4 regions of the Kosakonia calanthes genome follow, and region 2 is predicted to be linked to each of the others. Evidence: predicted binding sites of a transcription regulator. Region 2 holds the regulator's gene; each other region holds the start of a gene.

Region 1 (8,092 bases), 630 kb from region 2:
GCCAGCACCAACGCGCCCAATCCTACTTCCGCCCGCGTCAGCGAGATAAAGCGTTGCTGCGCAGCTTCGTTATCCAGGCTCAAGCGTGGCACCAGAACATACCGATTCACGAGGGCAATTGCCACCATCAGCGCCACAAGCGCACATTTCAGCAACAGCATGCGTCCCCAACCGCTATGCCAGGGCCAAACCAGCCCCTGTATCAGCAACGTATTGATCATGCCGGTAAGGAGCACGCCTGCCACCGCCAAATGACCATAACGCGAAAAGCGCATCATGGCCGCAATCGCAGGTTGCCGCCACTGCCCGCTCGCCAGTTGCATGCAAAACAGCACGGGCAGCAAGCCGCCCAACCACATCGCCGCGCACAGCAGATGCAGTGCGTGGTTACCGCGCTGCACAACGCCCATCACGCCATAGCGCATCGCAGCATGCCCGAGGCCAGCCGCGAGCAGAAACTGAATCGCCACCAGCAGCACAAGGCGCTTTTGCTGCATCGGTTGCAGTAGCGCGGCGATAAGCGTCAATAGCGCGATGATGATTTGCCAGGCCAGTATCGTACCGGATTGCGTACCGACCACCGCCATCCAGACCACCGGCCGCCAGACATCCGGCCAACCATCCGCCATCATGCCACCCTGCACGGCGTACATCATGATGGCGCTGGCAGCGCAAAGCCATAGGCAGTACCGCTGCAAGATGTGGAAGCGTTGGGTTAATAAACGCCGCAATTCACGCGGCGCGAGCCACGCACTAAACAGTGCGCAGCCAAAGATAAGCATCAGGGTTGCGAAATGAATAAACCGCAGCCCGACAAACGCCGCCGCCAGCATCGGTCACTTCACGGAAAACGCATATTGGCCGCGGGTTTTGTGTCCGTCGACAGAAACAACATGCCAGTCAACGGTATAATTCCCCGACGTCAGCGGCTGTTCCAGCGGCACAATCATCTGGGTTTTGTCTTTCTCATTGCGCTTGACCGGCCCGGTCTTGATAATTTGCTGCTGCGCGTTAGCCAGCGTTACGCCGCTGAACTGAGGTTCAATGCCTTCAGAAAAATTCAGCGTCAGGGCTTGCGGCGCGGCAGCGACAGACGCATCGGCTGCCGGATACTGGCCTTTCAGATGAGCGTGCGCCAGCACGGTTGGGGTCGCGAACATGCTGGCGACCAGCGCCACAGCTTGCCAGTGGCGATGAGAAGCGGTGAACATAGAATTCATTCCATTTTGTTATACATATATTGCAAAGGATAAACCTGTACAATAAGCACGTCGAGTATCATCGTCGGCGCACTTGTCTTTCTGCGACAGCCTTAGTAACTTTTGCCGCGTGAACTCAGGAGAAAATCATGATTACTAATCTTGCGCAGCTCGAACAACAAGAGATGGACAAGGTCAATGTCGATCTTGCCGCCGCAGGGGTCGCTTTTAAAGAGCGTTATAACATGCCCGTTATTGCCGAAGCCGTTGAGCGCGAGCAACCCGCGCATTTACGCGACTGGTTTCGCGAACGCCTGATTGCGCATCGTCTGGCCTCCGTGTCGCTCTCTCGCCTGCCTTACGAGCCTAAAGCGAAATAATGGAGCCAGCCATGTTACGTGTTATCGATACCGAGACCTGCGATCTGCAAGGCGGCATCGTAGAGATAGCCTCGGTCGATGTTATCGACGGGAAGATCGTTAATCCGATGAGCCATCTGGTGCGCCCAGACAGGCCGATTAGCCAGCAGGCGATGGCGATACACCATATTACGGAAGCGATGGTCGCGGATCAGCCGTGGATTGAAGAGGTTGTACCGCTTTATTACGGCAGCGAGTGGTATGTGGCGCACAACGCCAGTTTTGACCGCCGCGTGCTGCCTGAAATGCCCGGCGAATGGATTTGCACGATGAAACTGGCGCGCCGTTTATGGCCGGGCATCAAATACAGCAATATGGCGCTGTACAAATCCCGCAAGCTCAGCGTGCAAACGCCGTCGGGTTTGCATCATCACCGCGCACTTTATGATTGCTATATCACTGCGGCATTGCTGATCGACATTATGCAAGTGTCGGGCTGGACGCCGGATCAAATGGCGACCGTGACGGGCCGCCCGGCGCTGCTGACCACGTTTACCTTTGGCAAATATCGCGGCAAACCGGTCTCGGAAATTGCCGATCGCGATCCGGGCTACCTGCGTTGGTTATTCAATAACCTTGATAGCATGAGCCCGGAACTACGCTTAACGCTGAAACACTATCTGGGCGAGGGATAATTACCCCTGCCCCGGTAACGTCCCCTGTGCCAGCGCAATTAAAAACGCATACTCCAGCGCTACGCCTTCGTACGATTTGAAGCGCCCGGATTTTCCCCCGTGCCCGGAATCCATGTCCGTGCACAACAACAGCAGATTATCATCGGTTTTATACTCGCGTAGTTTCGCGACCCATTTCGCCGGTTCCCAGTATTGCACCTGGGAATCATGCAAGCCGGTCGTCACCAGCATATGCGGATAGGCATGCGCTTCGATATTGTCGTAAGGACTGTAACTTTTGATGTAGTGATAGTAGGTTTCGTCTTGCGGGTTGCCCCACTCTTCAAATTCGCCAGTGGTTAACGGGATGGATTCGTCGAGCATGGTGGTGACCACATCGACAAACGGAACCTGCGCAATCACACCGTGGAATAATGAAGGCCGCGAGTTGATGACGGATCCCATCAATAAACCACCTGCACTTCCGCCCATTGCATAGCAGAACAGCGGCGAGCCATATCCCTGTGCCAGCAAGCAATCGGTGACATCAATAAAGTCGTTAAAGGTATTTTTCTTGTTGAGGAATTTGCCGTCTTCGTACCACCCATGTCCCAGCTCGCCGCCGCCACGAATATGGGCGATGGCGCAGACAAAACCGCGATCCAGTAAACTCAAGCGGCTACTGCTGAAATCCGCATCCATGCTGGCACCGTATGAACCGTAGCCATACACCAGCAGCGGATTCTCCCCCTGGCGGAAATGTTTTTGGTTGTAAACCAGCGAGACGGGCACTTCAACGCCATCCCGCGCGCGAATCCATAAGTGCTCGCTGCGATACTCGCTGGCGTCAAAACCCGCCACTTCAATTTGCTTCAGCACTCGCCGTTCACCGGTGTCCATATCCAGCTCGAACAACGTATCCGGGGTGGTCATCGAGGAGTAACCGTAGCGCAAGCGCGAGGTTTCTGGCTCGGGGTTATAGGCAAGCCAGGTCACATAAGCGGGATCGTCAAACGCGATACCAATCACTTCGCGGGTTTTACGGTTGATTTGCCGCAAGCTGGTCAGCCCACGTTGCCGCTCCTCCACCACCAGCCAGTCGGTAAACAGCGTAAAACCCTCCAGCATGATCTGCTCACGCGCCGGGATCAGCACTTCCCAACGCCGCTCATCACGCACTTTGGTGCGATACAAACCGAAGTTTTTGCCATCACGATTGGAACGCAAATAGAAGGTGTGCTGGAAGTGATCGAGGCTATATTCGTGGTCTTTGCGCCGTGGCAGAAAACACAGCGGCTGAGCATCTGGCAGCTCCGCATCCAACAGCAATACTTCGCTGGTTGTCGCGCTGGCGAGATGAATGGTGATGTAGTGCTGCGAGGTCGTTTTGCTTAACCCGACATAGAAGGTGTCGTCATTCTCTTCATAGACCAGTTCATCCTGCTGTGCAGGTGTGCCGACGGTGTGACGCCAGACCTGAAACGGCAGCAGCGTGGTCGCGTGTTTACGCACGTAGTAGATCGTTTCGGAATCATTGACCCAGACGAATTCCGGCGAAATGTTATCAAGGACTTCCGGATACCAATTGCCTGTGTCGAGATTGCGAAAACGCAGACCATATTGCCGACGCGAAAGGAAATCTTCCGCGATCGCCATAATGGTGTTGTCAGGTGAGATTTCGAGGCCGCCTAAAGTGTAGAACTCGCTATGCGACGCTCGCTGGTTGGCATCAAGTAAGACTGACCATTCATCCCATTCTGAACTGAGTACGGATTGGCGCTGATAGATGGCGTATTCGTTACCGGGTTCGTAAATATGCCGGTAACGATAGCCATTTTTGATGTAGGGCGCGGAGATTTCTCGCTGCGGAATGCGGGAAATGATTTCCTGCAACAGGTCGTCTTGCAGCGCTTGCTGGGACGCCATCACTTCGCGCCCGTAGTCATTTTCCTGATGAAGATAATCAAGCACTTCTGGCTGCGAGCGCGAGTCGTCCCGCAACCAGAAATAATTGTCGATACGCGTATCGCCATGCATCGTCATGGCGTATGGGATTTGTTTTACTTTCGGCAACATAGCACCATTCTTTTTTTGGTTTTACATACCTATAAGGTTGGCAAAACCCGCGCACGTTGCAAGCGAAACGTCGTAATGCTCAGGGGGGAAGCGTCAGTTTTTGCTGTTTGAGATCCTGTTCGATGCCGTCACGGACGTCTTGCGGGATATTGAGCGCATCCCCGAGCGCATTCAAATAGCTGCGCTCCATAAAATGATCAATGTCGATTGCGGCACAACTGAGGAAGTAGACTTCCAGCGCCTCTTCTTCATTCTGAATACCCTGCGCCAGCCGCGCCGGATCAAGTGGCTGCTCAATGGCTTTCGCGACCAGTTCCCTGCCCTGACTTTCAACACCCGCTTCGCGCAACTGTTGTTCAATGGCAGCCTGTTCTTTTTCATCAATATGACCGTCGCTTTTGGCGGCGAAAACCAGCGCCAGGATCAGGCGCTCGGTACGCACATCTAGCGGCGAATGGTGCTGACCAAATTGCGGCTCGCCTTTGTGCGCTTCGCGAATACGGTCTTTGTATTTATTCCACAGCACGGTTCCCGCAACGGCTCCACCGCCCACCAACAATGCGCCAGTGCCATATTTTGTCAGCAGTTTGCGCGATGATTTGCTGGCGACCAGCAGCCCGGCTAAACCGCCCAGAGCACCTGGCACAAGCAGATTATTCAGCCCTTGCCCGTTGGAGGGTACTGCCGTCGTGGATGCGCTCTTTTGACCAAGTAGCGATTGTAATTGATTCAACCAATTCATAATGCCCTCTCGCTTACAGATGTAGGTGTGCCAAGAGTAAGCGAGAGGGGTGTCAGGAAATGTCTATGTCTGGAAAGGAAGGGAAAATTGTGTCACTGCGCTTGCGGTTGGTACTCTGCTTTTCCCGCTTTGCAGTCAACCATGACACGGTAATGGATATCGGCACTCTTACCGCGCACAGTCAGAGGCACCGTCCATTTATCATTCTTGCCAGTAATATCTTTCGGGCTGACCCAAACCACCGGATCGGCCTGACCGATTTTCTTTTGATCGTCAGCCCAACGAACGATGCGGTTTTGCAAATAATCGCGCTTGACGCTGGCGGTAATACCCGCAGCGTCAAGCCCCTCACAAGAGGGAAACTTCACGACTTTATCTGCTGCGGCCTGGTCCGTTGCGGCATACGCCGCCATGCTGCCTGCCAGCAAAAGCAGACCGGTAAAAAACCCTGCTATTTTCATGCTTATCTCCTGGTTCGTGCCCATTCAAAGCATGGTACAAATTGCTGGCGGTGCAAGATCAGGCGACTTTCGCGCGCTTCGCTGCGCTTTTGATATCCACCGCATCGGACGGTTGTTCCTCATCCGCTTCGGCAGGTGAAGCAGCTTCTTCACTTTCAGCATCAGGCAGCTTGCCTGATTTCAGGATGCCGTTGAGCGCGTCTTTTTGCTCGGCCAACCACAGCGCCATACGATCGCGCGCGTCATCTTCCAGTTCTACCGGGCCAGTACCCAGCCAGTCGCCCAGCACTTCAGCCAGATCGAGCATTTTATCGTAAGCATCAGCTTCCTTTTTGCTGGCAAAAGACATTTTTTCCTCACCTTCTCGAATGACTACGTATTTAATTTCTACCGCCATGATGCAGCCTCATTTTACTGTGTATTTATACAGCATGCTAGCGCGATGAAAAAACCACCGCAAGTGAAAAAAGACAGACGCAAACGTTTTCGTTTATACTGCGCCCAGTTTTTTTCCAATGGTACGATGCTATGACTCTTTTAGGAACAGCGCTGCGCCCTGCAGCCACGCGTGTGATGTTATTAGGCTCCGGTGAACTGGGTAAAGAAGTGGCGATTGAATGCCAGCGCCTGGGTATTGAAGTGATTGCGGTTGACCGCTATGCCGACGCGCCGGCCATGCATGTGGCGCACCGTTCGCATGTCATTAATATGCTCGATGGTGAAGCGTTAAAGACGCTGGTCGCGCTGGAAAAACCGCATTTTATCGTGCCGGAAATCGAAGCAATCGCCACCGATATGCTGATTGAGCTGGAAGCCCAGGGCCAGAATGTTGTTCCCTGCGCTCGCGCGACCAAACTGACCATGAACCGCGAAGGGATTCGCCGCCTGGCTGCCGAAGAGTTGCAATTACCGACCTCCAGCTATCGTTTTGCCGACAGCGAGGCGGCATTTCGCAGCGCAGTGTCTGAAATCGATTTGCCTTGCATTGTAAAACCGGTGATGAGTTCCTCCGGCAAAGGACAAAGTTTTATCAAAAGCGCCGACCAGCTGACAAAAGCCTGGGACTATGCACAGCAAGGCGGGCGCGCGGGTGCCGGGCGCGTTATCGTTGAAGGCGTGGTTAATTTCGATTTTGAGATTACGTTGCTGACCATCAGCGCCGTCGATGGCGTTCATTTTTGCGCACCGGTTGGTCATCGCCAGGAAGATGGCGATTATCGCGAATCCTGGCAGCCGCAGCAGATGTCCGACGTGGCGCTTGAACGTGCGCAGGAGATTGCCCGCAAAGTGGTACTGGCGCTGGGCGGCCATGGCCTGTTTGGCGTTGAACTGTTTATTTGTGGCGACGAAGTGATTTTCAGTGAAGTCTCACCACGCCCTCATGATACGGGCATGGTCACGCTGATTTCTCAGGATCTCTCCGAATTCGCGCTGCATGTTCGCGCGTTTCTCGGGCTGCCGATTGGCGCTATTCGCCAGTACGGCCCGTCCGCGTCGGCGGTGATCCTGCCGCGCCTGAGCAGCCAGAATGTCACGTTCGATAATGTGCAAAATGCCGTGGGCGCGGGCGTGCAACTGCGTCTGTTCGGCAAACCCGAAATCGACGGAACCCGACGCATGGGCGTTGCGCTGGCCGTGGCGGATGATGTCGAAAGCGCAGTAGAACGCGCAGTTGCCGCAGCATCGGCAGTGAAAGTCAACGGATAAAAAAAACCCGGTCAGCTTAACGCTACCGGGCATCTTATCATCAGGCGGGTCATGCACCCGCCTGACCCATTACTGTTTTGCGCCTTCGACTGCTTCGCGCGCCAGTTTGGTGATGCGATCGTAATCCCCTGCTTCCAGCGCATCGGCCGGTACCAGCCAGGAACCGCCGATACACAGCACGCTTTTCAGCGCCAGGTAATCGCGGTAGTTAGCCGGAGAGATACCGCCAGTCGGGCAGAAACGAACCTGAGAGAACGGACCCGCGATAGCCTGCAGCGCTTTGGTGCCACCATTCGCTTCAGCCGGGAAGAATTTGAACTCTTTCAGGCCGTAATCCATACCCAGCATTAGTTCAGAAACCGTGCTAATACCCGGGATCAGCGGGATAGAGCCTTCGGTCGCGGCTTTCAGCAACGGCTCGGTCAGGCCAGGGCTGATTGCGAACTGCGCGCCAGCAGCGGTCACTTCCGCCAGCTGCTGCGGGTTCAACACGGTACCCGCGCCGATGATGGCATCCGGCACTTCTTTCGCGATAGCGCGGATAGCGTCAATGGCACAAGCCGTACGCAGAGTCACTTCCAGAACGCGAACACCACCTGCAACCAGCGCTTTCGCCATCGGTACGGCGTGCTCCAGTTTGTTCACTACGATCACCGGCACTACCGGACCCGTTTTCAGGATTGCTTCTGCACTCGTTTTCCAGTTTTTCATCAGTGTTTTTCTCTCGCCAGAACTAAATCTTATCGTCTTAAAAAGTGATACAGGTTGCGCCCTGTTCCGCACCGGAAAGTTTTTCCCGCAGCGCGCCGAACATTTCGCGCCCTGTGCCTACGCGCATCGCGCTCAGGTCAGGAATATGCGGCTGACGCGCGGC
Region 2 (8,092 bases):
CCAATAAACGGATGCCGTCGCCACACCACAGCCGACGCCGCCCAGTTCCGGCATCCCGAAATGGCCATAGATAAAGGCATAGTTCACCGGAATATTCACCAGCAACCCAAGAAAGCCCATCACCATGCCCGGTTTTGTGCGGGCGAGGCCTTCGCACTGGTTACGCAACACCTGAAAGAAGAGGTAACCCGGCGCGCCCCACATCAGCGCGCGTAAAAAGCGCACCGCTTTGTCGGCCATCAGCGGATCGATGTTATGCATGGCGCGAATAATATGCCCGGCATTCCACAGCACAATCATAATCAGCACGGAGACCACACCTGCCAGCCAGAACCCCTGGCTTACCTGATGAGCGATGCGTTCGCGACGTCCCGAACCGTTTAATTGCGCAATGACAGGCGTCATCGCCAGCAGCAGGCCATGACCAAACAAAATGGCGGGAAACCAGATAGAGGTACCAATGGCAACGGCAGCCATATCCGTGGCGCTGTAGCCACCTGCCATTACCGTATCAACGAAGCCCATCGACGTCTGGGCCACCTGCGCAAAAATCACTGGCAACGCGAGGGCCAGTAATTGACGCGCTTCTGTAACATACTTCTGCACGTGTACACCTATATATTGTTGTTATAAATGAGGAATGGAACGGCTGTTCAGGAAGGAGTATTTCCTTGTGCTACAAAGAATGCTGCACAGCGACCAGTGCAACATGTGCTCAAATATTACCTGCTAACGCGTTTTTTTGCCATGTTAACCATAAATCAAAATTATCTTTTGATATCCCGATAATTAGCCAGCTTATCGGCTGTCCGGCTACCGGGAAAAAGATTGAGGCTGGAAAGGGCAATTTTCACCTGTTATTGTGCGTCAAGAACACGGTAATGCCGTATGAATGGAACAGGAGTGGTAAGTATGTTTACGGGTATTGTGCAAGGCACGGCAAAAGTGGTGTCGATTGAAGATAAACCCAATTTCCGCACCCACGTTGTTGAGCTTCCTGAAACGATGCTGGATGGCATTGAAACCGGTGCCTCCATTGCCAACAACGGTTGCTGCCTGACAGTCACAGCAATTAACGGTAGCCATATCAGTTTCGATTTGATGAAAGAGACGCTGCGAATTACTAACCTCGGCGAACTGGGCGTGGGTGATACCGTCAACGTTGAGCGTGCGGCAAAATTCAGCGATGAGATCGGCGGGCATTTAATGTCGGGTCACATCATGACCACCGCTGAAATCGTCAAAATTCTCACCTCGGAAAATAACCGTCAGATCTGGTTTAAAGTGCAGGATCCGACGCTGATGAAATACATCCTCTATAAAGGTTTTATCGGCATTGATGGCATCAGCCTGACGGTCGGCGAAGTCACCAGCAGCCGCTTCTGCGTGCATTTGATCCCGGAAACGTTGCAGCGCACCACGCTCGGGGTGAAAAAACTGGGTCACCGCGTCAATATCGAAATTGATCCGCAAACCCAGGCGGTTGTCGATACGGTTGAACGTGTACTGGCTGCGAAAGAAGCGGCCGTGGTTGTGAACAGCGATGAGTAATCCGTAAAGCTTGTAAAAAAAGCCGCAACGAAAATCGTGCGGCTTTTTTATTGGCTAAAAGCAGCAGGTTAGCGCGCGACGCGCAGCCCGTGTTCCACTCCGCGGCTAAACACCACCTGCCAGAGTTGAATATCCCGCGCGCGGAACGCGCCCGCGCAGGCGTTCAGATAGTAGCTGAACATCCGTTTAAAACGCTCGGAGTAGTTGTCGGCGATTTCCGGCCAGGCGGCAAGAAAACGCTCATACCACGCCATCAGTGTGCGGTCATAATCGGCACCAAAATTGTGCCAGTCTTCCATCACAAAATGCGGTTCACTGGCGGTGGCGATGTGCCGCACCGACGGTAAACAGCCATTGGGGAAGATATAACGATTGATCCACGGATCGACATTGTGATCTGTGCGTTTTGAGCCGATGGTGTGCAGCAAAAAGATCCCGTCCGGTTTCAGGTTGCGATCGACCACGCTGAAATAGGTCGGGTAATTTTTCGGCCCAACATGCTCGAACATGCCGACGGAGACAATGCGGTCAAACTGATCGTCCAGGTCGCGATAATCCAGCAGGCGGATATCGACATCCAGCCCTTCGCACCGCTGCTGCGCCATTTTTTGTTGTTCCGCCGAAATGGTGACGCCAACGACGCTGACGCCGTAATTCTGCGCCATAAATTGCGCCAGCCCGCCCCAGCCACAGCCAATATCCAGCACGCGCATGCCCGGTTTTAACTTCAGCTTTTCACAGCACAGCCTCAGTTTTGCCCGTTGAGCGTCATCCAGTGTTTCGGCATCTTTCCAGTAGGCGCAAGAGTATTGCATCTGCGGATCCAGCATGCGGGTAAACAGGTCATTACCGAGATCGTAATGCTCTTTTCCGACAATCCAGGCCCTTTTTTTGCTTTGCAGATTAAATAATCTTGCTCCGGCAATGCGGAGTGTGTCTTTTAAATGATGAGGGAGCTGTTTTTCCAGTCCAGCGCGGAGAACTTTGGTGAAGAATATGTCCAGGCGGTCGCATTCCCACCAGCCGTCCATATAACTTTCGCCGAGTCCAAGCGAGCCTTCCTGCAAAACACGTTTAAAAAAATCAGGATTTTTCACCTGAATATCTGAAGCGGCGGGACCGTTGACACGGATGCCTGCGCGGTTCAGCAGTTCGTTTGCTATACGGAACCAATTATCATCCCGTACGCTAACTTCTTCTATACACGATGAACTCATAACTTCTCCATCACTCGCAGTGATCAGAACCGTCGAAGCGCGAAATCGCGTTTTCCGGCTTGTGAGAAATCTCACGGTTCGCACCGTGAGGCTGATATCCGACGTTAACAGAGGAAGGGAGATGACCCTTGCCAGAAAGGCCTTCCGTGGTGAAACGAGCACGATCCTGTGCCCGTTAATACATAATATTTATCGTAATTATGGAACAACCGAAAATGAGTATAGGCCTCAATATCTGGCGATTCAACATAAAGCTGTTAGCAAGCTAATGGATTAGAGGGTGATAATTGCTTGTGCAACTATTTGAGAGAAGAAGACGGTTCGGCCTCTTCCGCTAGCGGCAAATGCTTCATCTGGCGTTGCAAGGAATAACCCAGCGCGGCAAGCAATACCATTGACAACATCACACTGGTGGTGGTCAGCAGCGGTGTGGCAATCAGCCACGACACCACCAGGCTCGCCAGAAAACAGAGCCCCAGTTGCAGCGTGTTTTGCAGCGCCGCTGCCCGGCCAGTCGCCTGTGGGAACGGGCGCAGCGCCTGCGCGACGACGATCGGGTAGATGGCACCGTTTGCCATCGCCATCACGCAGAACGGGATCAGCAGCGTGGTCAGGGTGACGCCAGACATAAAGCCGACAGCCCAGGTGGCAAGCACGCTTAATCCAAAGGCCGCCAGCAGCCACGGCAACAGGCGGGAGCCGTTCCATTTCTGCAAGGCCGCCCGGCAACCGTAACCGCCAATTAAGAAGGCGATGGTTTGCGGCACATAGCTCAGGCCAATAATCGACGGGCCATAACCCATTTCATGCAGGATAAATGGTGAGCCGGTCAGCCAGGCGAAAAAGCTGGCGGAGCAGGCGGCGTAGATAATCACATTGCCGCGATAATCGCGGGTACGCAGCAGGTCCATAAACGTCAGCGCCGGTTGCGGGTTCTCAACGTGTTTAACCGCAGGGCGCAGCCGGAAAGCCGGCACCATCAACACCAGCGTAATGATCAGCAGGGTGGCGAAAATGGCCTGCCAGGAGAGATGGGAGAGGATCCAGGCGCCGAGCAGCGGTGCCAGCGCCGGGGTTAACCCGACCAGCGGCATAATGGTGGCGAAAATGCGGTTAACGCGGTGCGCCGGATAATGGTCAGTCACCAGCGCTTGCCAGCTTACAGTGGCCGCGCAGACGCCCACTGCCTGCACAAAGCGCAGCACCAGCAGCAGTGTGGCATCGCGTATCCATAATGTACCCACGCAACCTAACGCGAAAATGGTCAACCCGATCAGCAGAATCGGTTTGCGTCCATAACGATCCGACAGCGGCCCCCACACCAGTTGCGCGATCGCGAACCCCGCCAGAAAGAGGCTGAGCGTGGCGCTGACCACGGCGGAAGAGGTTTGCAAATCTTGTTGTATTGCACTGAAAGCGGGCAGGTACATGTCGGTGGCTAAAAAGCCCAGCACGCTTAATCCCGCGAGCCAGACTAAAAATCCTTTGCCAGGTTGCATTATGGTTTCTCTTTGTTGCAGGTATTTAGGGGTGTCGAGTGTAAGGAGTGCAATAACAGTTGTGAAACGCTAATATTTGCGCATTGGTTTCAAAATTTTTGCAGGCAGATTATGTGGTCAGAATATTCCCTTGAAGTGGTTGATGCGGTGGCGCGCAATGGCAGTTTTAGCGGTGCGGCGCAAGAGTTGCATCGCGTGCCTTCTGCGGTGAGCTATACCGTTCGGCAACTGGAAGAGTGGCTGGCGGTTCCGCTGTTTGTGCGTCGCCATCGTGATGTAGAGTTAACGCCCGCAGGCGTCTGGTTTTTGAAAGAAGGGCGTTCTGTTATCAAAAAAATGCAGGTCACCCGCCAGCAGTGCCAGCAAATCGCCAATGGCTGGCGCGGGCAACTGGCGATCGCGGTGGACAATATCGTTAAACCTTCGCGCACGCGGCAGCTAATCGTTGATTTTTATCGCCATTTCAGTGATGTCGAATTACTGGTTTATCAGGAGGTGTTTAATGGCGTCTGGGATGCGCTTTCTGACGGACGCGTTGAGTTGGCGATTGGCGCAACGCAGGCCATTCCGGTCGGTGGACGTTATGCGTTTCGCGATATGGGCATGCTTAGCTGGAAATGCGTGGTTTCCAGTCAACATCCTTTGGCTGCAATGCCCGGCCCGCTAAGTGATGAGACGTTGCGCAACTGGCCTTCGCTGATTCAGGAAGATACGTCGCGTTCATTACCGAAACGCATTACCTGGCTGCTGGATAACCAAAAACGCGTGATTGTCCCGGATTGGGAATCGTCGGAAGCCTGTCTCTCGGCGGGGCTGTGTGTGGGCATGGTGCCGGCGCATTTTGCCAGACCGTGGTTGGATAGCGGAGCCTGGGTGGCGCTCGAACTGGAAAACCCGTTTCCGGATGCGGCTTGCTGCCTGACATGGCAACAAAACGAGGCATCGCCCGCCTTAAATTGGCTGCTGGAGTACCTGGGAGATAGCGAAACGCTGAACAGTGAATGGTTGCGGGAGCCGGAGTAACGGCCCCCGCGAAAGAAGATTAACGGCGGTAGTCGCGGAACGGGCCATCGGCCACCGAGCGGCGCTCTACCAGGCGCGGATGCACCTCAATCGATTGCGACTCTTCACGTTTGTTGACGATGCGGTCAAGCAACATGGTAAAGGCGGTTTCACCCAATGAATCTTTCGGCTGATGAATCGTCGTCAACGCTGGCGTGAAGAAGCGAGAGTTGCGCACATTGTCATAACCGATAACCGAAATATCCTGCGGTACGCGTAAACCCATCTCATCAGCGGCGCACAGTGCGCCCATCGCCATAATATCACCGCCGCAAAAAACGGCGGTAGGGCGGTGCGACTGGCCGAGGATCTGCTGCATGGCGCGGTAACCAGATTCCGGTTCGAAGTCGCCCTGCACAATCCAGTTTTCCGGGACGGAAATCATGGCTTCTTCCATCGATTTCATAAAGCCCGCCAGACGGCCTGCGCCGGTATTACGCTCCAGCGGGCCGGGGATCACGCCGATATCGCGATGCCCGCGTTCAATAAGATAGCGGCCTGCCATATAACCGCCTTCGAAGGCGTTATCAATGACAGAATCGGTAAAATCGGCTTTTGCTTCGCCCCAGTCCATCACCACCATCGGAATGTGGCGATACTCTTCCAGCATGCTTAAAACAGATTCGGGATATTCAGAGCACATAACCAACAGGCCGTCGACGCGTTTTTGCGCCATCATCGACAAATAAGCGCGCTGTTTTTCGTGGCTATTCCATGCGTTACCCAGAATCAGGGTGTAGCCTTTCTGGAAACATTTCTTTTCGACAGCTTCGATGATTTCGGCAAAATAGGCCGCTTCGCTGCTGGTGGCCAATAAACCGATAGATTTTGTGTGATTGACTTTCAAACTGCGCGCCACGGCGCTCGGCGAATAGTGCAGTTCTTTGATCGCGGCCCACACGGCGTTGCGCGTCTCTTCGGCGACGAAGCGTGTTTTGTTAATTACATGTGATACGGTTGTAGTGGAAACGTTTGCTCGTTTCGCGACGTCTTTAATCGTTGCCATCAGATATTACTCCAGACCATATCGTAAGCTCCTGATAATACTTAAGGTAAACGTTTGCCTTTAAACACCCTGAACTCAGCAAAAAGAGTGCGGTACGCCGGGAAAACGACACTGGACGTCAGGAGGGGAGTCAATGGCCGGTACGCTTATAAATTTAGCGTCGAATTTTGTCTTATCTTGAGCAAAAGGGGAAGAGTTAAAACGATTCTCCCTCTAATTCCCGCAAGATTTTTAGGATAATTTGTGCAAAAATGCGCTATCTCACTTTTTGTGGGGAAATTAAAAGGAGAGAAATTGATGAGCACCGATCTTAAGTATTCATTATTCACCACCGTCATCGTTCTGGGTCTGATTGTTTTCGGCGCGCTGACCGCAGCACTGCATTGATCTATCGCGAGGGAGAGCTTTCTCCCTCGGTTTTCCTGCCTTATCTCCTGCATTTGTATCTGTTGCGCAATAATCTTTTGTCATTCAGCTAACTTCTAATTTATGTGACAGCTGTCATACTTTTGTCTTCAACGACAGAGTCGAGCGTCGGCATGTCATTTTCGGAGCCAAAATATGAAAATTAATTTCCCTTTGCTGTCCCTGGCTATCGGTGCCTTCGGTATCGGTACTACGGAGTTTTCCCCAATGGGATTACTGCCGGTGATTGCCCGCGGCGTTGACGTTTCCATTCCGGCGGCAGGGATGTTGATTAGCGCATACGCTATCGGCGTGATGGTCGGCGCCCCCCTGATGACGCTGCTGCTGTCGCATCGCGGTCGTCGTAACGCGCTGATCTTTTTGATGTCTATTTTTACCTTGGGTAACGTGTTGTCGGCCATTGCGCCAGACTACTCCACATTAATGCTCGCCCGCATCGTTACCAGCCTGAACCACGGCGCATTCTTCGGCCTCGGTTCGGTGGTGGCCGCAAGCGTGGTTGCGAAAGAAAAACAGGCCAGCGCAGTCGCCACCATGTTTATGGGGCTGACCATCGCTAATATCGGCGGCGTGCCTGCCGCTACCTGGCTGGGTGAAACCATCGGCTGGCGCATGTCATTTATGGCCACTGCCGGACTGGGCGTGATTGCTATGTTGAGCCTGTTCTTCTCTCTGCCAAAAGGCGGCGCGGGTGCGCGTCCGGATGTCCGCAAAGAGCTGTCAGTACTGATGCGTCCGCAGGTTCTCTCTGCGTTACTGACCACCGTGCTGGGTGCTGGAGCCATGTTTACGCTCTATACCTATATCTCTCCGGTACTGCATACCATTACTCATGCTACGCCGGTATTTGTTACCGCCATGCTGGTACTGATTGGTGTGGGCTTCTCGATTGGTAACTATCTCGGTGGGAAACTGGCGGACCGCTCTGTTACCGGCACGCTGAAAGGCTTCCTGGTGCTGCTGATTGCGATCATGCTGGCCATCCCGTTCCTGGCGCGCAGTGAAATTGGCGCAGCCATCAGCATGGTGGTGTGGGGCGCGGCGACCTTTGCGGTGGTTCCGCCGTTGCAGATGCGTGTGATGCGCGTTGCGCATGAAGCGCCGGGCCTGTCGTCTTCGGTTAACATCGGTGCCTTTAACCTCGGTAACGCCCTGGGTGCAGCGGCAGGTGGTGCGGTGATTTCTGGCGGTCTGGGGTATGCGTTTGTATCGGTGATGGGCGCAATCATCGCCGGATCGGGTTTGTTGGTGGTGCTGCTTACCAGCCGTACTCAGCCAGAAACTGCCTGTGCGACGCTGAATAACAAATTGAATCAATAAGAAGGAGGGGC
Region 3 (8,092 bases), 220 kb from region 2:
ACCAGGCCGCCGATGGATTATCCGGCAAAACGGGAGAGGGCGAAGGGTTGCAAATCAACGTCTGTGCGTTTGTCCTGCGCGAACTGGCTCGCGATTTCACCCAGCACCGGCGCGAATTTGAAACCGTGACCGCTTAAACCGGTGATCACCAGCGTATCCGGGTAATCGGGCAGAGTATCGATAATAAAATCTTCATCCGGTGAGTTGTCGTAGGTGCAGGATGCACCATAGAGACAGCCGCCAATGCCTGGCAGGAACTGGCGCAGAAAACCGAAACACTCGGATCCATCGCCTGGCTCTTCGCCAAACGGTGTTCGCTGTTGAGCGTCATTGATCAATTGACCGCCATTATGACGACCGATTTTCAGTTCATTCTCTTCTGCCGGGAAACCGTAATACTGATCGCCATTGGGCATTTCGCCGGTAAACGCCGGGAAATTATTTTTGGTGCTGTAGCGGCCATCGGCCTGGAACCAGGCGAAGACTTTACGTACTGGTTGAATGGGCAGCGCTGGCAGCAGCTTTTGCACCCAGGTTCCCGCGCTGACCAGTATCTTTTTGCCGTGGAAAGTCCCTTCCGGCGTGTCAATGCTGACGCCGTCTTCACCATGATGCAGGGCGGTGACCGGGCAATTAAACAGTTGCGCGCAACCAGCTTGTTCTGCGAGGCGGATCCAGGTTTTGATCGCCAGCTCGCTGCGTAACACGCCTGAATCGGTTTCAAACAGGCCGATATAATCGTCAGGAACGCGAATTTCCGGCCAGCGGGCCATCAGAGAAGGTGCATCAAGTTTTTCTACCGTCAGTTTCCACTGCTCTGCGCTGTGGGCAACGTTGGCAAGGAAAGCGGAATCGGCGGGACCGAGGTTGATCACGCCCGTGCGTTCGAATACCGCTTCGCCACTTTCGGCGGCCAGTTCTTCCCAAAGCGTCTGGGCACGCAAGACCAACGGAACATATTTTTCACCTTCGCCGTAAGCGTGACGTATTAAACGCGTATCGCCGTGATGGCTTCCTTCCTGGTGCGGCGGTAAATGCGCATCTGTCATCAGCACATTTAGCCCGGCGCGGGTGGCATAATAGCCAGCCGCCGCGCCGACGGAACCGCTGCCGATAATAATCAGGTCGTATTTCATGGTGTTCTCCAGGCAAATGCGTTTTCAGGAGGGTAATTAAGCTGGAGGCGTTATACAAGGGCAGAAATAATTAAGGCACCGCGAGGGTGCCTTTTAGAGGTATGTAAAGCATTAATGCTAATGCCTGCGATACTCATCTTCCTGATAGTCGCCAGATTCAATCTTGGCAATGCCCGCTTCGAGAATCGATATAAACTGACGGGCGACATCGGTCGTTAACCACAACGTCTGGCCGACTTCGGTCTCTTCCTGAGCGGCTCTGTTTGGGGTCTGGTAATGCAACCGGAGCATCAGTGCGTCGTAACTATCCACGGTGCTGATGTCCCATCCGACCAGTGGATGGGTCTGGATGACTTCATTATTCTTTACCATCACAACCCCCTTATTGGCGTGTTTAATAAGACAACGGCTTTCGAGGTTCAATGCGTGTTTTAATTTGAAGCTTTTTCAGTATATCAACAACTGAGGGCTTTGATCGAAAAAATAAACACCTTGCAACATGTTTTTTGCGTTTATTGGTTTTTTTGAATAAGACAGCGCAAGGTTAACCACATATTTTCGTTAAAGACTTCGCTAATAATGATTTGCTGAAAAAAAAGACAAAAAAGCCGGGGCGACCCGGCAATAAGAACAATCTTTAAAGTAAATTAATCGGTGATAAACCAGTCATCAGCGCTTTCCCATGTCTCTTGCAGAATTTCGCTGATACGGTCTTTATCTTCTTTTGCGCCACCGAGAACGGAGAGATTATTTGCTGCGGCATAGCGAACCGAAATTTTATTTTCGCGATCGGGATAGTAGTTATTCAGACGGCGGGATAACTCGCCAGCCAGCGCGTCGATAGCGCCAGGCGGTAAGGATGTGGTTTTGGCAATTGTCACTTCAATGCGCATAACAGCCCCCTGTGTAATGTGCTGTATATTTATACAGTTAAATGAAACCCATTACAACAGGGGGCCAAAACTTTTTTAACCCTTAACGCGCCAGCGCACAGTTTCGCCCGCGAGGAACGGCACCAGCGTATCTTCCGGCAGGGCGATAGTTTCAGGTACCACGCTCTCTTCGCGCAGCAGTTCAATAAAGGTGTCGTTCACTGGCAAACCATAGAAACGCGGCCCGTTCAGGGAGCAGAAAGCTTCGAAGTGCTGCAACGCGTTCATCTCTTCAAACACCGTTGCGTAGCTGCCAAGCGCTGTCGGCGCGTTGAAACAACCGGCGCAGCCGCAACTGGCTTCTTTGCGATGACGCGCGTGCGGTGCGGAATCCGTTCCCAGAAACGCGCGATCAAACCCGCTGGCAACCAGTTCACGCAACGCCTGCTGGTGAATATTACGCTTAAGGATCGGCAGGCAGTAGAGATGCGGGCGCACGCCGCCCACCAGCATATGGTTACGGTTAAACATCAAGTGCTGCGGTGTGATGGTTGCCGCCAGCAGTTCATTACCGTCGCGCACATATTCGGCGGCATCTTTGGTGGTGATGTGTTCGAACACCACTTTCAAGCCCGGTAAACGCTGGCGCAATGGCTCCATCACCGTTTCAATAAATCGCGCTTCGCGATCGAAAATATCGATCTCCGCATGGGTCACTTCGCCGTGTACCAGCAGCGGCATTCCCAGTTTTTCCATACGCTCCAGTACGGGCATGATGGCGTCAATACTGGTCACGCCATGGCTGGAGTTGGTCGTGGCATTGGCCGGGTAAAGTTTGGCGGCCATGAAGACGTTTTCGTTGAAACCGCGCTCGACTTCATCAGCGCTCAGGCTGTCAGTCAGGTAGCAGGTCATCAGTGGGGTGAAATTTTGCCCGGCAGGCACCGCATCGAGAATGCGCTGACGGTAGGCAATCGCGGCATCAACGGTGGTCACAGGGGGAGCAAGATTGGGCATGACAATGGCGCGGGCGTAGGTTTCGCTGGTCCACGGCACCACGGTTTTCAACATGTCGCCATCACGCAAATGGACGTGCCAGTCGTCAGGACGGCGGATTTTCAAAACCTGGGATTGTGTCATTGGAAGGCTCCGGCTGGGTGAGAAACAGGTGTTTTTGCCGGAGACCAAGCATAAGGGGAAACGTTTTCGTTTGCATCCTTTTCCTGAAAAAAGGGCGCTCGCAGCGCCCTGAGGGATTTTAGTCGGTAAGGGGAATAATGATTTCGCCCGGTTTCACCTCAATCCCTTTGGCATATTTCTTCGCCAGCGCTTCGCCTTTACTGCTGTCCTCTTTCAGAACATAGGCGGGGCGTTGATTAAAGTAATTGCGCAGTGACTGGTTCAGGTAAGGCATGACGGTTTGCACAATGGTCTGCATTTTTTCCGGCGTGACTTTCGCATCCACTACTTCCATCTCTTGCAAATAAATCGCGCCTTTCTCTTTATCGAACACCGGCAGTGCTTTCAGCTTCAGTTTGATGATGGCTTTCTGGTTACCGAAGAGGGAAGTCATGTCCAGGTTCGCATCGCCCGTCAATGTCACCTTGTTAGGCTCTTCGCGCCCAATCTCGCTGGCGAGATTGTTCAGGACGATGTGGGCATCCGCTACGCCTGGCACACCGATATCTTTAGCGAAGTCATTGCGTTTTTGCAGCGCCTGGTTAATTTCCTGTTCACTGATGGAATATTGGGTCAACTGGTTACATCCTACCAGCACGCCGCTCACCAATAATGCAGCGGCCAAAATCATCTTCTTCATGAATTCCTCAACGTGTTCCTGATACTTCGATCCGGCGTAGCATGCGTCACGCGCCGCATAAAGGCCAGCGGAAAAAACCTAATAGGATGGCGGAAGCAAGGCGCCTCCGCCATAAGCGGGTTAAATGGCCATGGAGGACAGCAGGTTAACCTGCGTCTGTTTCGCCATGTTATCGCGGTAATCGGCAACCCGGGTGGGCCAGGTGATGCCGCTGACAAGGGTGAGGTTACGCAGCAGCGGGAAGAGATGAATGTCGTCGTCAGAGAGTTCGCCATTGACGGCGTTGGGTTGCACAATCAGCTTTTCCAGCGCACGGAGGTCGTCGCTGATATTTTTGACAAGCCCCGCGGAGTGCGAAAGGTGCTCGGCGAAATTACCGATTGCCGCCTCTTTTTTCGCCACAAAGTAGGCGCGCGCCTGCGGGGTTGAGAATTCATCGAATGCGGATTTGGCAATACGCGGGATCAGCAACTTGTTCGCGTAGCCATTTACCTTGCGCAGCCACTCTTCCACCTTCGGGTTTTGCTTACCGGTGAGCAGCGGTTTGCCGTCGAGTTTATCGACATAATGCACAATATCCATGCTTTCAGGCAGGTAACGGCTGTCATCCTTTTGCAGAATAGGCGCCATTTTTTGACCAATCATTTTGGTCGGCGTGGCCTCATCGTCGCTTAGCAGCACATTGAGTTCAACCGGGACGTTCTTCAGGCCAAAAATCATGCGGGCTTTTACACAGAAAGGGCAGTGATCATAAATGTAGAGTTTCACGTTTCTCCTCCATACTGGCTTATCCATCAACTACCAGTATGGTTGAGAGAAAACTGACGCGCAAATCAAGCGCCTGGCTCAAGCATCGGCGGATGAATGCGTTTCTGACCAAACTGCCACAGCAGTGCCATCGATGTTATCAGGCCGATAACGCCCAGCATCATCCACGGCAGTTCCGGTTGGTTAAAGGCTTTACCGGCGTCAAACAGCCAGCCGCCACCGGCATAACCGAGCGCGCCGCCGAACGCCAGGCCCAAACGGCTAAAGCCCATATAACTGCCGCGCGCACGGGCATCGGCCAACTGCGCGCTTAACGTTTCCCGCGCCGGTTCGGCGATAATCGAGCCGATATAAAACGTGCAGATAAGCGTAAACAACTGTTGCAGTGTGCCCACCATACCGATCGGCATCAGGCTGAAGGACATCACCAGCAGCCCGGCCATCAGGCGGTGCTCCAGGCGAAAACGTTTTTCGCTCCAGCGGGCAATCGGGTAGAGCAGCGACAGCGACAAACAGGCTTCAATGGCGTACATCCATTTCACAGGGGCGGGTGATCCAGCAATGTCATTGACCATAATGGGCAGCATCAACATTACCTGCACCGCCAGCATGTAATAGCCAGTCAGCGTCAGAACATAGGTGACGAATTTTTTGTCGCGCAACACGCGCGCCATGCCTTCGCGCACCGGCGCTTTTACCGTCGACAGTTTCCACGCGGGTAAAAACAAGGCGTTAAACGCCGCGCACAGCACAAACATCACCGCGCCTGCCGCGCACACCAAACGAAAATCATATTGCAATAACCAGCTGCCGAGCAGCGCGCCAATCACCGCGCCCGCGCTGTCTTGCATCATCAACAGGGAGAAAAACCGGCCGCGTTGATTCGGACGCACCAGTTTCACGACCAGGGCGGAGCGCGGCGGATCAAATAACGTACCGCTAAGCCCGGAAAGAATGCAGGAGAGCCATAGCAGCCAGGGTTCGTGTGCAACCCCCATTGCCATAAAGCTTCCCGCGCGCATCAGCATACCGGTGACGATCAGCGGTTTGGCACCGAAACGGTCGGCAATCGCGCCGCCGAAAATCCCCAAACCTTGCTGGATCAACTGGCGCAAACCGAGCGCAATGCCGACCATTAATGCGGCCCAGCCAAGTTGATCAACAAAACGAATGGATATCAGGGGAAAGACAACAAAAAAGCCGAGTACTACCAGCATATTATCGACAAGCAGGAAATATTTACCCAGGCTCCTTGCCTGCGATATGCGCACCATTTCCCCTCCGGGGAATTGAGAAAGATAAGACGTTCTTATTCTGCGGCTTCGCCAGTCTTTTTCACATATTCACGGTGACAATATTTTTTTATCAAAATCAGGCTTTGATTGAGAATTTTCATCGGAAATGGCGTTTAACGCAGAAAATGCCATGTTGCTGTTTTCACAGAGCGGCAGAGCAACTGTATAGTTAAGGCAAGGGGTTAAAAAGAGTCGCGAAACGAAGGAGTGGTAAGACATGTTTGGCTATCGCAGTAATGTGCCGAAAGTACGCTTAGTGACAGACAGATTAGTGGTTCGCTTGGTTCACGAGCGCGATGCCTGGCGGCTTGCGGATTATTACGCGGAAAATCGCCAGTTTTTAAAACCCTGGGAACCCGTACGCGACGAAAGCCATTGTTATCCTTCCGGCTGGCAGGCGCGTCTCGGCATGATCAATGAATTCCATAAGCAGGGATCGGCCTTCTACTTTGCGCTGTTGGATCCCGACGAGAAAGAAATCATTGGCGTGGCAAATTTTTCAAATGTGGTTCGTGGCTCATTTCACGCCTGTTATTTGGGGTATTCCATCGGGCAAAAATGGCAGGGAACGGGATTAATGTTCGAAGCGCTGACGGCGGCCATTCGCTATATGCAACGCACGCAACATATGCATCGCATAATGGCAAACTATATGCCGCACAATAAACGCAGTGGTGATTTACTCGCACGGCTGGGTTTTGAAAAAGAAGGTTATGCCAAATCCTATTTATTAATTGATGGGCAGTGGCGCGATCACGTACTCACTGCATTAACCGCGCAAGAATGGACCCCCGGTCGTTAAGGAAGGAGCAAAGATGAAGTATCAATTAACCGCCGTGGAAGCACGGGTGATTGGCTGTCTGCTGGAAAAACAGGTCACGACGCCGGAGCAGTATCCGCTTTCTATTAATGGCGTTGTCACCGCCTGTAATCAAAAAACCAACCGCGAACCGGTGATGAACCTCAGCGAGCATGAAGCCCAGGATGTGCTGGATGAACTGGTTAAACGCCACTATTTACGCACCGTCAGCGGTTTTGGTAACCGGGTAACGAAATACGAGCAGCGTTTTTGCAATTCTGAATTTGGCGATTTAAAACTGAGCGCGGCGGAAGTGGCGCTGATCACCACCCTGCTGTTGCGCGGGCCGCAAACGCCGGGTGAATTGCGCGGTCGCGCGGAACGCATGTACAAATTCGCCGATATGGCGGAAGTGGAAAACGCCCTTGAACACCTGACAACCCGCGAAGATGGCCCTTATACCGTGCGTCTGCCGCGCGAACCGGGCAAACGTGAAAGCCGTTATATGCATCTGTTCAGCGGCGATGTGCAGACGCTGGTCAATGTTGTGGAAGCGGTAAGCCCGCCAGAAGATTCGCTGGCCGTGCGCGTCGCCGCGCTGGAAGACGAGGTTGCAGAACTGAAGCAGCGTCTGGATTCGCTGCTCGCACATTTGGGAGATTAACCGTGACAACATTACGTATTGGCGTTGTAGGGCTTGGCGGCATCGCGCAAAAAGCCTGGTTACCGGTTCTGGGCGCGGCAACGGGCTGGACGCTGGCGGCGGCCTGGTCGCCAACGCGGGAAAAAGCGCTGCGCGTGTGTGAAACCTGGCGCATACCTTATGCCGATTCGCTGGCTTCGCTGGCGGCGCAGTGCGATGCGGTGTTCGTGCATACGTCTACGGCGTCGCACTATTCGGTGGTCAGCGAACTGCTCAATCTGGGCGTTCATGTTTGTGTCGACAAACCGCTGGCGGAAAATCTGCAAGATGCAGAGCGGTTAATCGAACTCGCGGCGCGTAAAAAACTCACGCTGATGGTCGGTTTTAACCGCCGTTTTTCGCCGCTTTACCGCGAGTTGAAACAGCAGATGCCGCAGGCGTCCTCATTGCGCATGGATAAACATCGCGCCGATAGCGTGGGGCCGCACGATCTTCGCTTTACACTCCTTGATGATTACCTGCATGTGGTGGATACCGCGCTCTGGCTGGCGGGCGGCGCCGCGCAACTGAAAAGCGGCACGCTGTTAACCAATGACGATGGCGCGATGATCTACGCTGAGCACCATTTCGGCGTCGAACATCTGCAAATCACCACCAGCATGCATCGCCGGGCGGGCAGCCAGCGCGAGTGGGTCCAGGCGGTGACCGACGGCGGGCTGTTCGATATCACCGATATGCGCGAATGGCGCGAAGAGCGCGG
Region 4 (8,092 bases), 790 kb from region 2:
GATCATCAATACCGTTTTCCCACGCGCCAGCTTGCTGAGCGCCATTTGCACCTGCGCCTGAGAAAGCGGGTCCAGCAGGGCTGTGGCTTCGTCGAGAATGATGATCGCCGGATCTTTTAACATCATCCGCGCAATCGACAGCCGCTGACGCTCACCGCCGGAAAGCCGCTGCGCACCCTCGCCCAATCGCGTGTGGTAACCCTGTGGCAGCCGCTCGATGAATTCCTGGCACCAGGCCTGGCGGCAGGCTTCAATTATCTGTTCATCATTGGCCTGCGGGTTGCCAATGCGCACATTGTCCAGCACCGAGCCATCAAACAGCTGCACATCCTGCATCACATACCCCATACGCTGGTGCAGTTCGCGCGCGCCGAGTTTCGCCAACGCAACACCGCCGAGCGATATTTCACCCTGCTGCGGCGACCAGAAACCGCCCAACAAATGCAGCAACGTGCTTTTGCCGCTGCCGGAGGGCCCCACCAGCGCCGTCACGCTACCTTCCGGGGCAGTGAAGGAGATATCGCTGACCACCGGCTGACTATCGTAGGCGAAACTCACCTTCTCAAAACGAACGCTGTTCCCTTGCGTGGTGGAACCATTGCCCTCCTCCGGCTGCGTGGGTTCGGCCATTAACGCGTCCAGTTTTGCCGCTGATTGCCGCATCACCCGCAGCAACGTAAACCACGCCGCCGCGTCCAGCAGCGGGCTAATCACTTTGTACCCCACCAGCACAAACAGCAGCCATGTCGCTGGCGGTAGCGCGTCTTGCTGCCACAGTGCGGCGGCGGTGATAAACATCACTACTAACCCGCTTTCTGCCAGCAGGCGAAACAGCAGCACACCGCCACCTCCCCAGGCTTCCATCCCCATACTCGCACGGCGGATATCGGCAAATGTCTCATCGAGGCGCACCAGCATCTGTTGATGGCGGTTAAACAAACGCAGGGTTTTGATACCGCTAACAAACTCGACCAGCAAGCCGGAGGCGATGGCAAACCGCTGCCCCTGCTCACACGCGCCGCGCAGCAGGAAATGGGTCATCAGCCACAGCAGCAACGCGCCAGGAATCACGGTGGCAAACAGCGCCAGCGTGAGCCACGGGTCGACCAGCATTAGCAGCATTGCAAACAGTAGCGGCGTGACCAGCCCCAGCACCACTTCCGGCAGCATATGCGAGAAAATCTCTTCCACCCGTTTCACTTGGTCGGTCAGCAGCGCCGAGGTTGAACCAACCCGATGCCGCTGAAACCAGCCGAGCGGCAAACGCCGTAAATGCTCGGCCAGCGCCTGACGGTACTGGCTCATCAACGCGTAGCTGCCAAGAAAACAGTCCAGTTGACCAAAATGGGAGAACACCAGTTGCGCCAGCAGGCAAATGCCCAGCCCGGCAGCGAGCCAGCTCCACTGGCTCCAGCCCCCGCCGCCCCACTGCAAATCGCCAAGGGCAAGCCAGGCGATAAAAAACGGCAACACCGTAAACAACTGCGCCAGCGTGCGCAGCGCAATGCCGCGTAAAAACTGGCGACGCCCCTGTTGTGAATAACGTAATAACCCGCTAAGCCCTTGCACCCGCTGCCTCCTGTTGTTGATCACGAATATGCCACTGCTGTAAGCGAAACTGGCTGTGCCACAAATCCCGATACAGCGGGCTGTCGCGCAATAACGCCGGATGGTCGCCAAGCGCGACCAGTTCACCGTTATCGAGCAGCAAAATAGCCTCGGCGTGCTGCACGGCGAAGAGCCGGTGGGCAATGGCCACCACGGTCATCGCAGGCCAGGTCTTGCGCAGAGCGAGATAAAACGCGTTTTCGGTCAGCGCATCGGCGAACGCCGTGGCTTCATCGAGAATGAGTATTGTCGGTTGCGCCAGTAGCGCTCGCGCAATGGCAATCCGCTGACGTTCGCCGCCTGAAAGGCTCACGCCCCGCTCGCCAACCAGGGTTTGCAGGCCTTGCGGTAGCGCCGCAACAAACGCCTGTGCCTGTGCAACACCCAGCGCCTGCCAGATTTGCTCATCGCTGGCCGACGGGCAGCCAAGCCGCAGGTTTTCCGCCAACGTGCCGCGAAAAATAAACACCTCCTGGCTGACCATCCCCAGCAACTGCGCGCGGCGAGCATCAGAAAGGCGGTCAACCGCCACGCCGCCCAGCGTGATTTCGCCTTTGTCGGGCGACAATAGACCGGCCATCAACCAGGCGAGGGTCGATTTCCCCGCGCCGGACGGCCCCACCAGCGCGTAAAACCCGCCCGGCGAAAGGGTAAAAGAGAGATCGTTGAGAATGGGGCTGCCGGGGTAGCCAAAATACACATGGCTAACCTGCAAGCGGAGGTCGGCAGGCGTCGGATCGTCATTGCTTGCGGCAGGTTGCAAAAAGACAGCGATGCGCGCCACGCCCGCCAGCATTTCGCGGATCAGAGAGGCCATAAACGTTACGCGCAATAGCGGCTGAATCAGCCCGCTCCCGAGCAGTAAAATCAGGATTAACTGCGCCACCGTCAGGCCGCCGTGGCTTACCCGCCAGATCCCCAGCGGCAGCAAAATAAAGATGCTGGCATTGAGCAGCACCGTAAACAGCGACCAACCGGGCACCGCACTGTGCGTAAAACGGGTGATCAGCGCGCGGTACTGTTCGAGGCTATCGTTCAGCAGGCGAAAGGCGCGACTGCTCTGGCAAAACGCCTTCATCACCGGAATGCCGCGCACATATTCCACAATCGCGGCGTTCAGCTTACTGGTCGCCGCGTTATATTCCGCGACCCGCTCAGCCATGCCGCGCATGGCGATTTTCTGCGCCAACAACGCCAGCGGAACCGTTGCCAGCGCAGCCAGCGCCATTTGCCAGTCGCTCCAGAAGAGAAACGCAGCGGCCACTAACGGGCTGAGTAATGCGGCGGTGAAATCCACCGTATGGTGAGCGATAAACCCTTCCAGCCGTTCGACATCGTTGATCACGATATTGCGCAAACTGCCGGAAGCGTAGGTCGAAAGCTGGCTTAAGGGCAGGCGCGTCAGCCCGCGCGCGACAGCCATGCGCACATCGTAAAGTACGCGAAACGCCGCCCGATGGCTAAACCACCCGGCGATCGCCAACAGCAGATATTTCACCCCCAGCGCCAGCGCTAACCAGGCGGCCAACTCCAGCAAATTTTCCGGGTGCTGAACGGCTTGCCAGAGCAAATACCAGGGCAGCAATTCACTGATAACCGACAGCGCCGCCAACAACATCGCGGCGATTAGCCCGGCGCGCTGCCCGGCAATCAGCGTCAGTAAAAGGTGAGACGGCGAGTTCATGGCGGTTCCTCCCGTGGGAACGGAAGGAGGACTAACGTGTGACATCTGGCGTTCCCTGTTATGAAAAAAAGCGGGCGACGCCGTGCGTTTTGCGCGTCACCCGGCGGGAGGCGCGTGGTTTTTACGGTACGCTCCCGGCGTCATACCAAATTGCTGGCGGAAAAAACGGTTTAAGTGGCTGGCGTGGCTAAAGCCGCTCTGGACAGCAACCTCTTGCAGCGAAAGCCGATCTCCCAGCAGATGACGGGCATGTTCCAGCCGCCTTTGGATCACGTAGTTCCATAGCGTGATGCCAAACATCGCTGGAAAGCCGCGCTTGAGAGCCATCAAACTGAGCCCACAAATCTGGGCGATTTCCCCCATCGACTGCACCTGCGTAGCATGCTCGCGCACATAATCGCGTGCCGCGATCAGCCGCCTTCGGTCACGGCTTTGCAACTCCCGCGTCGGCGCCGGGCTGGCGGCGAACAAATCAACACCGCGCAGTGCTTCCCATAAAGCACCGAGCGCCAGGCTTTCCAGCCGTAACGTCCCCAGCGCACTTTCGTCATTCCACGCCAGCAATATCTGGCGCAATTGTTCCTGCAATGCGTGATTCAGCGCCGCGCTAAACACGCGCCCGCCCTCTTCCGGCAGCGGTAACGCAGCGGCATAGAGCGTATTGAGCAGCGCGGGTTCAAAGTCGACGATCAGCAGATCGTAAAAGTGGTTGCGGGGGAAAAAATCGAACCCGCTGCATGACACTGCCGAACAGGAGATCAGCAGTGTGTTGGCGCCGAACTGCTGCACCTTTTGCTGGTTAAGCTGGAAAGTGCCTGCCCCTTCACGCATCAGCACCAGCGAGAAATGCGCCGGAAAATCGCCGCGCACCACTTTGTCATTGCTGAGCGTCGTGCAAATCGCCGTCAGGCGAATGCGCGGCGACAGCACCCTGCATCGCATGCCGGGCATTGTACGTTGATTCATCGCGGTTCCTTGCGCCACAAAGATGATAATGGTTGTTATTAAGCCGGATGATGCAATAGCGAACCCGAACGTGCAATCGCGAAGGGCAGTGCGCCAGGCGATGACGTCGTAAAGAAGCGGTGAATTTTGGACACCTTCTGCGTAGCGAATTTCGCCAGCGAACATCGCTACGCAACCGTTTTCCTTGCCGGTATTCCGTGCTATTCTCTGTGCCCTCTTACGTAGTCTGAAGCACACCCACAGGAGTTTTGAGACGCATGTCTTCAAGCAACCAACCGGCGCGCATCGCCATTGTTATGGGCTCGAAAAGCGATTGGGCCACCATGCAATTCGCCGCAGAAATCCTCGATACCCTGAATGTCCCGCACCATGTTGAAATCGTCTCCGCACACCGCACTCCGGACAAACTTTTTAGCTTCGCCGAAAGCGCTGAGCAAAAGGGTTTTCAGGTGATTATTGCCGGTGCCGGCGGCGCGGCGCATCTGCCGGGCATGATTGCCGCCAAAACGCTGGTACCAGTGCTGGGTGTGCCGGTACAAAGCGCCGCATTAAGCGGTGTCGACAGTCTTTATTCCATTGTGCAAATGCCGCGCGGTATTCCGGTCGGTACGCTGGCGATTGGCAAAGCGGGCGCGGCAAACGCGGCGCTGCTGGCCGCGCAAATCCTCGCCCAGCACGATGCCGCGCTGCATCAGCGCCTGGCGAACTGGCGCAAAGCGCAGACCGATGATGTGCTGGATAACCCGGACCCACGGGGTGCGGCATGAAACAAGTTTGTGTATTAGGCAACGGTCAGCTTGGCCGCATGCTGCGCCAGGCCGGTGAGCCGCTGAGCATCGCAGTTTGGCCGGTAGGGCTGGATGAAGCGCCAGAAGCGGTGCCCTTTCAGCAGAGTGTGATCACCGCAGAAATTGAACGCTGGCCGGAAACGGCATTAACCCGCGAACTGGCGCGCCATCCGGCGTTTGTTAACCGCGATGTGTTCCCGGTGATCGCCGATCGTCTGACGCAAAAACAGCTGTTCGATAAGCTGGAATTAGCCACCGCGCCGTGGCAGTTGCTGGCGGATAAAAGCGAATGGCCGGCGGTATTTTCCCGCCTTGGCGATCTCGCCATCGTGAAGCGCCGCGTCGGCGGCTACGATGGTCGCGGGCAGTGGCGTTTGCGCACCGCCGATACCGATCAGCTACCGGATGAGTGCTACGGCGAATGTATCGTCGAGCAAGGCATCAATTTCTCAGGCGAAGTTTCTCTGGTCGGCGCACGCGCCCACGACGGCAGCACCGTGTTTTATCCGCTGACCCACAACCTGCATCAGGATGGCATTCTGCGCGCCAGCGTGGTGTTCCCGCTGCCGAATGCACAACAGCAGAAGCAGGCGGAAACGATGCTGTCGGCGATCATGCACGAGTTGAATTATGTGGGCGTGATGGCGATGGAGTGTTTCATCACCCCGGCCGGGCTGCTGATTAACGAACTGGCGCCGCGCGTGCATAACAGCGGGCACTGGACGCAAAACGGCGCGTCGATCAGCCAGTTTGAGCTGCATCTGCGCGCGGTAGTGGATTTGCCGCTGCCGCAACCGGTGGTCAACAGCCCGTCGGTGATGATCAACCTGATTGGTACCGATTTAAACTACAACTGGCTGAAGTTGCCGCTGGTGCATCTGCACTGGTACGACAAAGACGTGCGTGCGGGGCGCAAAGTCGGCCATCTGAACCTGAATGATGACGATAACGCACGCCTGAGGGCGACGCTGGAAGCATTAGTTCCGCTGCTGCCGCCGGAGTACGCCAGCGGCATCGCCTGGGCGCAATCGAAGTTGTAGCCGCTATGCCCGGTGGCGCTTCGCTTACCGGGCCTACAAAACCGAGCCCAAAGCCAAATCAGCGTTTGTCCCGTAGGCCGGATAAGGCGCAGCCGCCATCCGGCAAAACCGCACCACCATTCACAAAACCAGCGTTCGTTCGTAGGCCGGATAAGGCATCGCCGCCATCCGGCGAAATCCCCTCAGAGCCGTCGGCAAAACGCACCTTTGTTCTCCCCTTTTGCGGGCGTAAAATCTGTACCCGCTTTTGCAGAGGACGCCACATGAACAACGCCACGGATTATCTTGCCATCCTGCGGGATGACATCCCCCTTATTGATGTACGCGCGCCGGTTGAATTCGCGAAGGGCGCGATGCCCTCCGCCCTCAACCTGCCGTTAATGAACGACAGCGAACGCGCGGCGGTAGGCACGTGTTACAAACGCGAAGGCGCGCAAGCTGCATTGCGACTCGGCCACCAATTAGTAAACGGTGAATTACGCGAACAGCGAATCGAGGCGTGGCTGCAAGCCTGTGCGCAACATCCGCAGGGGTATCTTTGTTGTGCGCGCGGCGGCCAGCGTTCGCATATTGCACAGCAGTGGTTGCGCGAGCGGCAGGTGGATTACCCCCTGGTGGTCGGCGGTTATAAAGCGCTGCGCCAGGCCGCCATTGAGGCGACCCACCAGCGCATACAGCGCCCGCTGCTACTGGTTGGCGGCTGTACCGGCAGCGGCAAAACGTTGCTGGTTCGCGCACAAACAAATGGGATTGATTTGGAAGGGCTTGCCCGCCATCGAGGGTCGTCGTTTGGCCGCACAGTGCAGCCGCAGCGTTCACAGGCCAGTTTTGAAAATCATCTGGCGGCGGCGCTGCTGAAAATCACCCCGGATTTTTGGCTGTTGGAAGATGAAGGGCACGCGATCGGCGCCAATCATTTGCCCGACATTGTGCGTGAGCGGATGGCGCAATCGCCGCTGGTAGTGGTGGATGAACCGTTTGCGCGACGCCTTGAACGCTTGCGCGAGGAGTATTTTGTGCAGACGTTGCGGGCGTACATCGAACGCGATGGCGAAGAAACCGGCTGGCGCGCTTACGCCGAGTATCTGCGCCACGGGCTGTTTGCGATTCGCCGCAGGCTGGGGTTACAGCGCTTCGAGCAGCTCAGTGTGCGGCTGGAATCCGCCTTAAGCGAGCAACAGCGCAGCGGCAAGAGTGAAGCGCATTTCGCCTGGCTCGCACCGTTGTTGGAGGAGTATTACGATCCGATGTATCGCTACCAGCTTGAGAAACGCGCGCCAGCCATTCGTTTTCGCGGCACGTTCGAGGACGTATCCGCATGGTTGGCGGCGTTGTAATCGCCGGATGGCGGCTGCGCCTTATCCGGCCTACATTGGGGTGGGTAATCCGTAGACCGGATAAGCGTTTAGCGCCATCCGGCAAACATCAGCCCACAAGACATCAATGCCGGTCGCGTTTATCGGCGCGTTTCGCCAGCCAGTCGCCCAACATCTGCACCACCTGCACCAGCACAATCAGCGCCACCACCGTTACGATCATCACCTGCGTTTCATAACGGTAATAACCGTAGCGAATCGCCAGGTCACCGACCCCGCCGCCGCCCACAATCCCGGCCATTGCCGAATAACCGATCAGGCTCACCAGCGTAATGGTCAACCCGCGCAGCAGACCCGCGCTGGCTTCCGGCAACAGCACCGTACAAATAATGCGTAACGGGCTGGCACCAAAGGCTTCCGCCGCTTCAATAATCCCTTTATCCACTTCGCGCAGCGCGCTATCCACCAGCCGGGCGTAGAAAGCAATTGCGGCGACAGATAACGGCACCGACGCGGCAATCGGCCCGATGGTATTGCCCAGCAGCCACTGCGTCAGCGGCAACAACAGCACCAGCAGAATCACGAACGGCACGGAACGAATGATGTTCACCAGCACCGAGCTAATCAGGTAAACCGCGCGGTTTTGCCAGAACAGGTGTCTATCGGTAACGAAAATCAGAAAACCCAGCG

What was found. The regulator PurR, encoded in region 2, represses purine synthesis genes. The targets are predictions, from matches to a motif close to CANGCAAACGTTTGCNTG.
Region 1: purT (formate-dependent phosphoribosylglycinamide formyltransferase) is a predicted target of PurR. The motif match lies at 5,985-6,002, and genes of this name have one in related genera.
Region 3: pyrC (dihydroorotase) is a predicted target of PurR. The motif match lies at 3,202-3,219, and genes of this name have one in related genera.
Region 4: purE (5-(carboxyamino)imidazole ribonucleotide mutase) is a predicted target of PurR. The motif match lies at 4,427-4,444, and genes of this name have one in related genera.

What each region holds. Positions count from the first base shown of each region.
Region 1 covers NZ_CP151800.1:2,028,224-2,036,315, reverse strand. Annotated here, with positions in the region: gene copD (copper homeostasis membrane protein CopD) at 1-833, opposite strand, end outside; gene yobA (CopC domain-containing protein YobA) at 837-1,211, opposite strand; gene AAEY27_RS09575 (DNA polymerase III subunit theta) at 1,349-1,579, shown strand; gene exoX (exodeoxyribonuclease X) at 1,591-2,253, shown strand; gene ptrB (oligopeptidase B) at 2,254-4,308, opposite strand; gene AAEY27_RS09560 (tellurite resistance TerB family protein) at 4,388-5,053, opposite strand; gene yebF (protein YebF) at 5,143-5,511, opposite strand; gene AAEY27_RS09550 (YebG family protein) at 5,570-5,908, opposite strand; gene purT (formate-dependent phosphoribosylglycinamide formyltransferase) at 6,040-7,218, shown strand; gene kdgA (bifunctional 4-hydroxy-2-oxoglutarate aldolase/2-dehydro-3-deoxy-phosphogluconate aldolase) at 7,288-7,929, opposite strand; gene edd (phosphogluconate dehydratase) at 7,967-8,092, opposite strand, start outside.
Region 2 covers NZ_CP151800.1:2,660,197-2,668,288, reverse strand. Annotated here, with positions in the region: gene mdtK (MdtK family multidrug efflux MATE transporter) at 1-606, opposite strand, end outside; gene AAEY27_RS12480 (riboflavin synthase subunit alpha) at 913-1,551, shown strand; gene cfa (cyclopropane fatty acyl phospholipid synthase) at 1,620-2,768, opposite strand; gene punC (purine nucleoside transporter PunC) at 3,068-4,267, opposite strand; gene punR (DNA-binding transcriptional activator PunR) at 4,379-5,290, shown strand; gene purR (HTH-type transcriptional repressor PurR) at 5,310-6,335, opposite strand; gene AAEY27_RS12455 (YnhF family membrane protein) at 6,633-6,722, shown strand; gene AAEY27_RS12450 (MFS transporter) at 6,897-8,081, shown strand.
Region 3 covers NZ_CP151800.1:2,875,432-2,883,523, reverse strand. Annotated here, with positions in the region: gene solA (N-methyl-L-tryptophan oxidase) at 18-1,136, opposite strand; gene bssS (biofilm formation regulator BssS) at 1,254-1,508, opposite strand; gene dinI (DNA damage-inducible protein I) at 1,784-2,029, opposite strand; gene pyrC (dihydroorotase) at 2,105-3,148, opposite strand; gene AAEY27_RS13545 (lipoprotein) at 3,267-3,827, opposite strand; gene grxB (glutaredoxin 2) at 3,948-4,595, opposite strand; gene mdtH (multidrug efflux MFS transporter MdtH) at 4,661-5,869, opposite strand; gene rimJ (ribosomal protein S5-alanine N-acetyltransferase) at 6,108-6,692, shown strand; gene AAEY27_RS13525 (YceH family protein) at 6,706-7,353, shown strand; gene AAEY27_RS13520 (Gfo/Idh/MocA family protein) at 7,356-8,092, shown strand, end outside.
Region 4 covers NZ_CP151800.1:3,450,233-3,458,324, forward strand. Annotated here, with positions in the region: gene AAEY27_RS16240 (ABC transporter ATP-binding protein) at 1-1,569, opposite strand, end outside; gene AAEY27_RS16245 (ABC transporter ATP-binding protein) at 1,556-3,292, opposite strand; gene AAEY27_RS16250 (helix-turn-helix domain-containing protein) at 3,389-4,258, opposite strand; gene purE (5-(carboxyamino)imidazole ribonucleotide mutase) at 4,516-5,025, shown strand; gene purK (5-(carboxyamino)imidazole ribonucleotide synthase) at 5,022-6,086, shown strand; gene AAEY27_RS16265 (hypothetical protein) at 6,145-6,351, opposite strand; gene mnmH (tRNA 2-selenouridine(34) synthase MnmH) at 6,350-7,423, shown strand; gene AAEY27_RS16275 (methionine ABC transporter permease) at 7,527-8,092, opposite strand, start outside.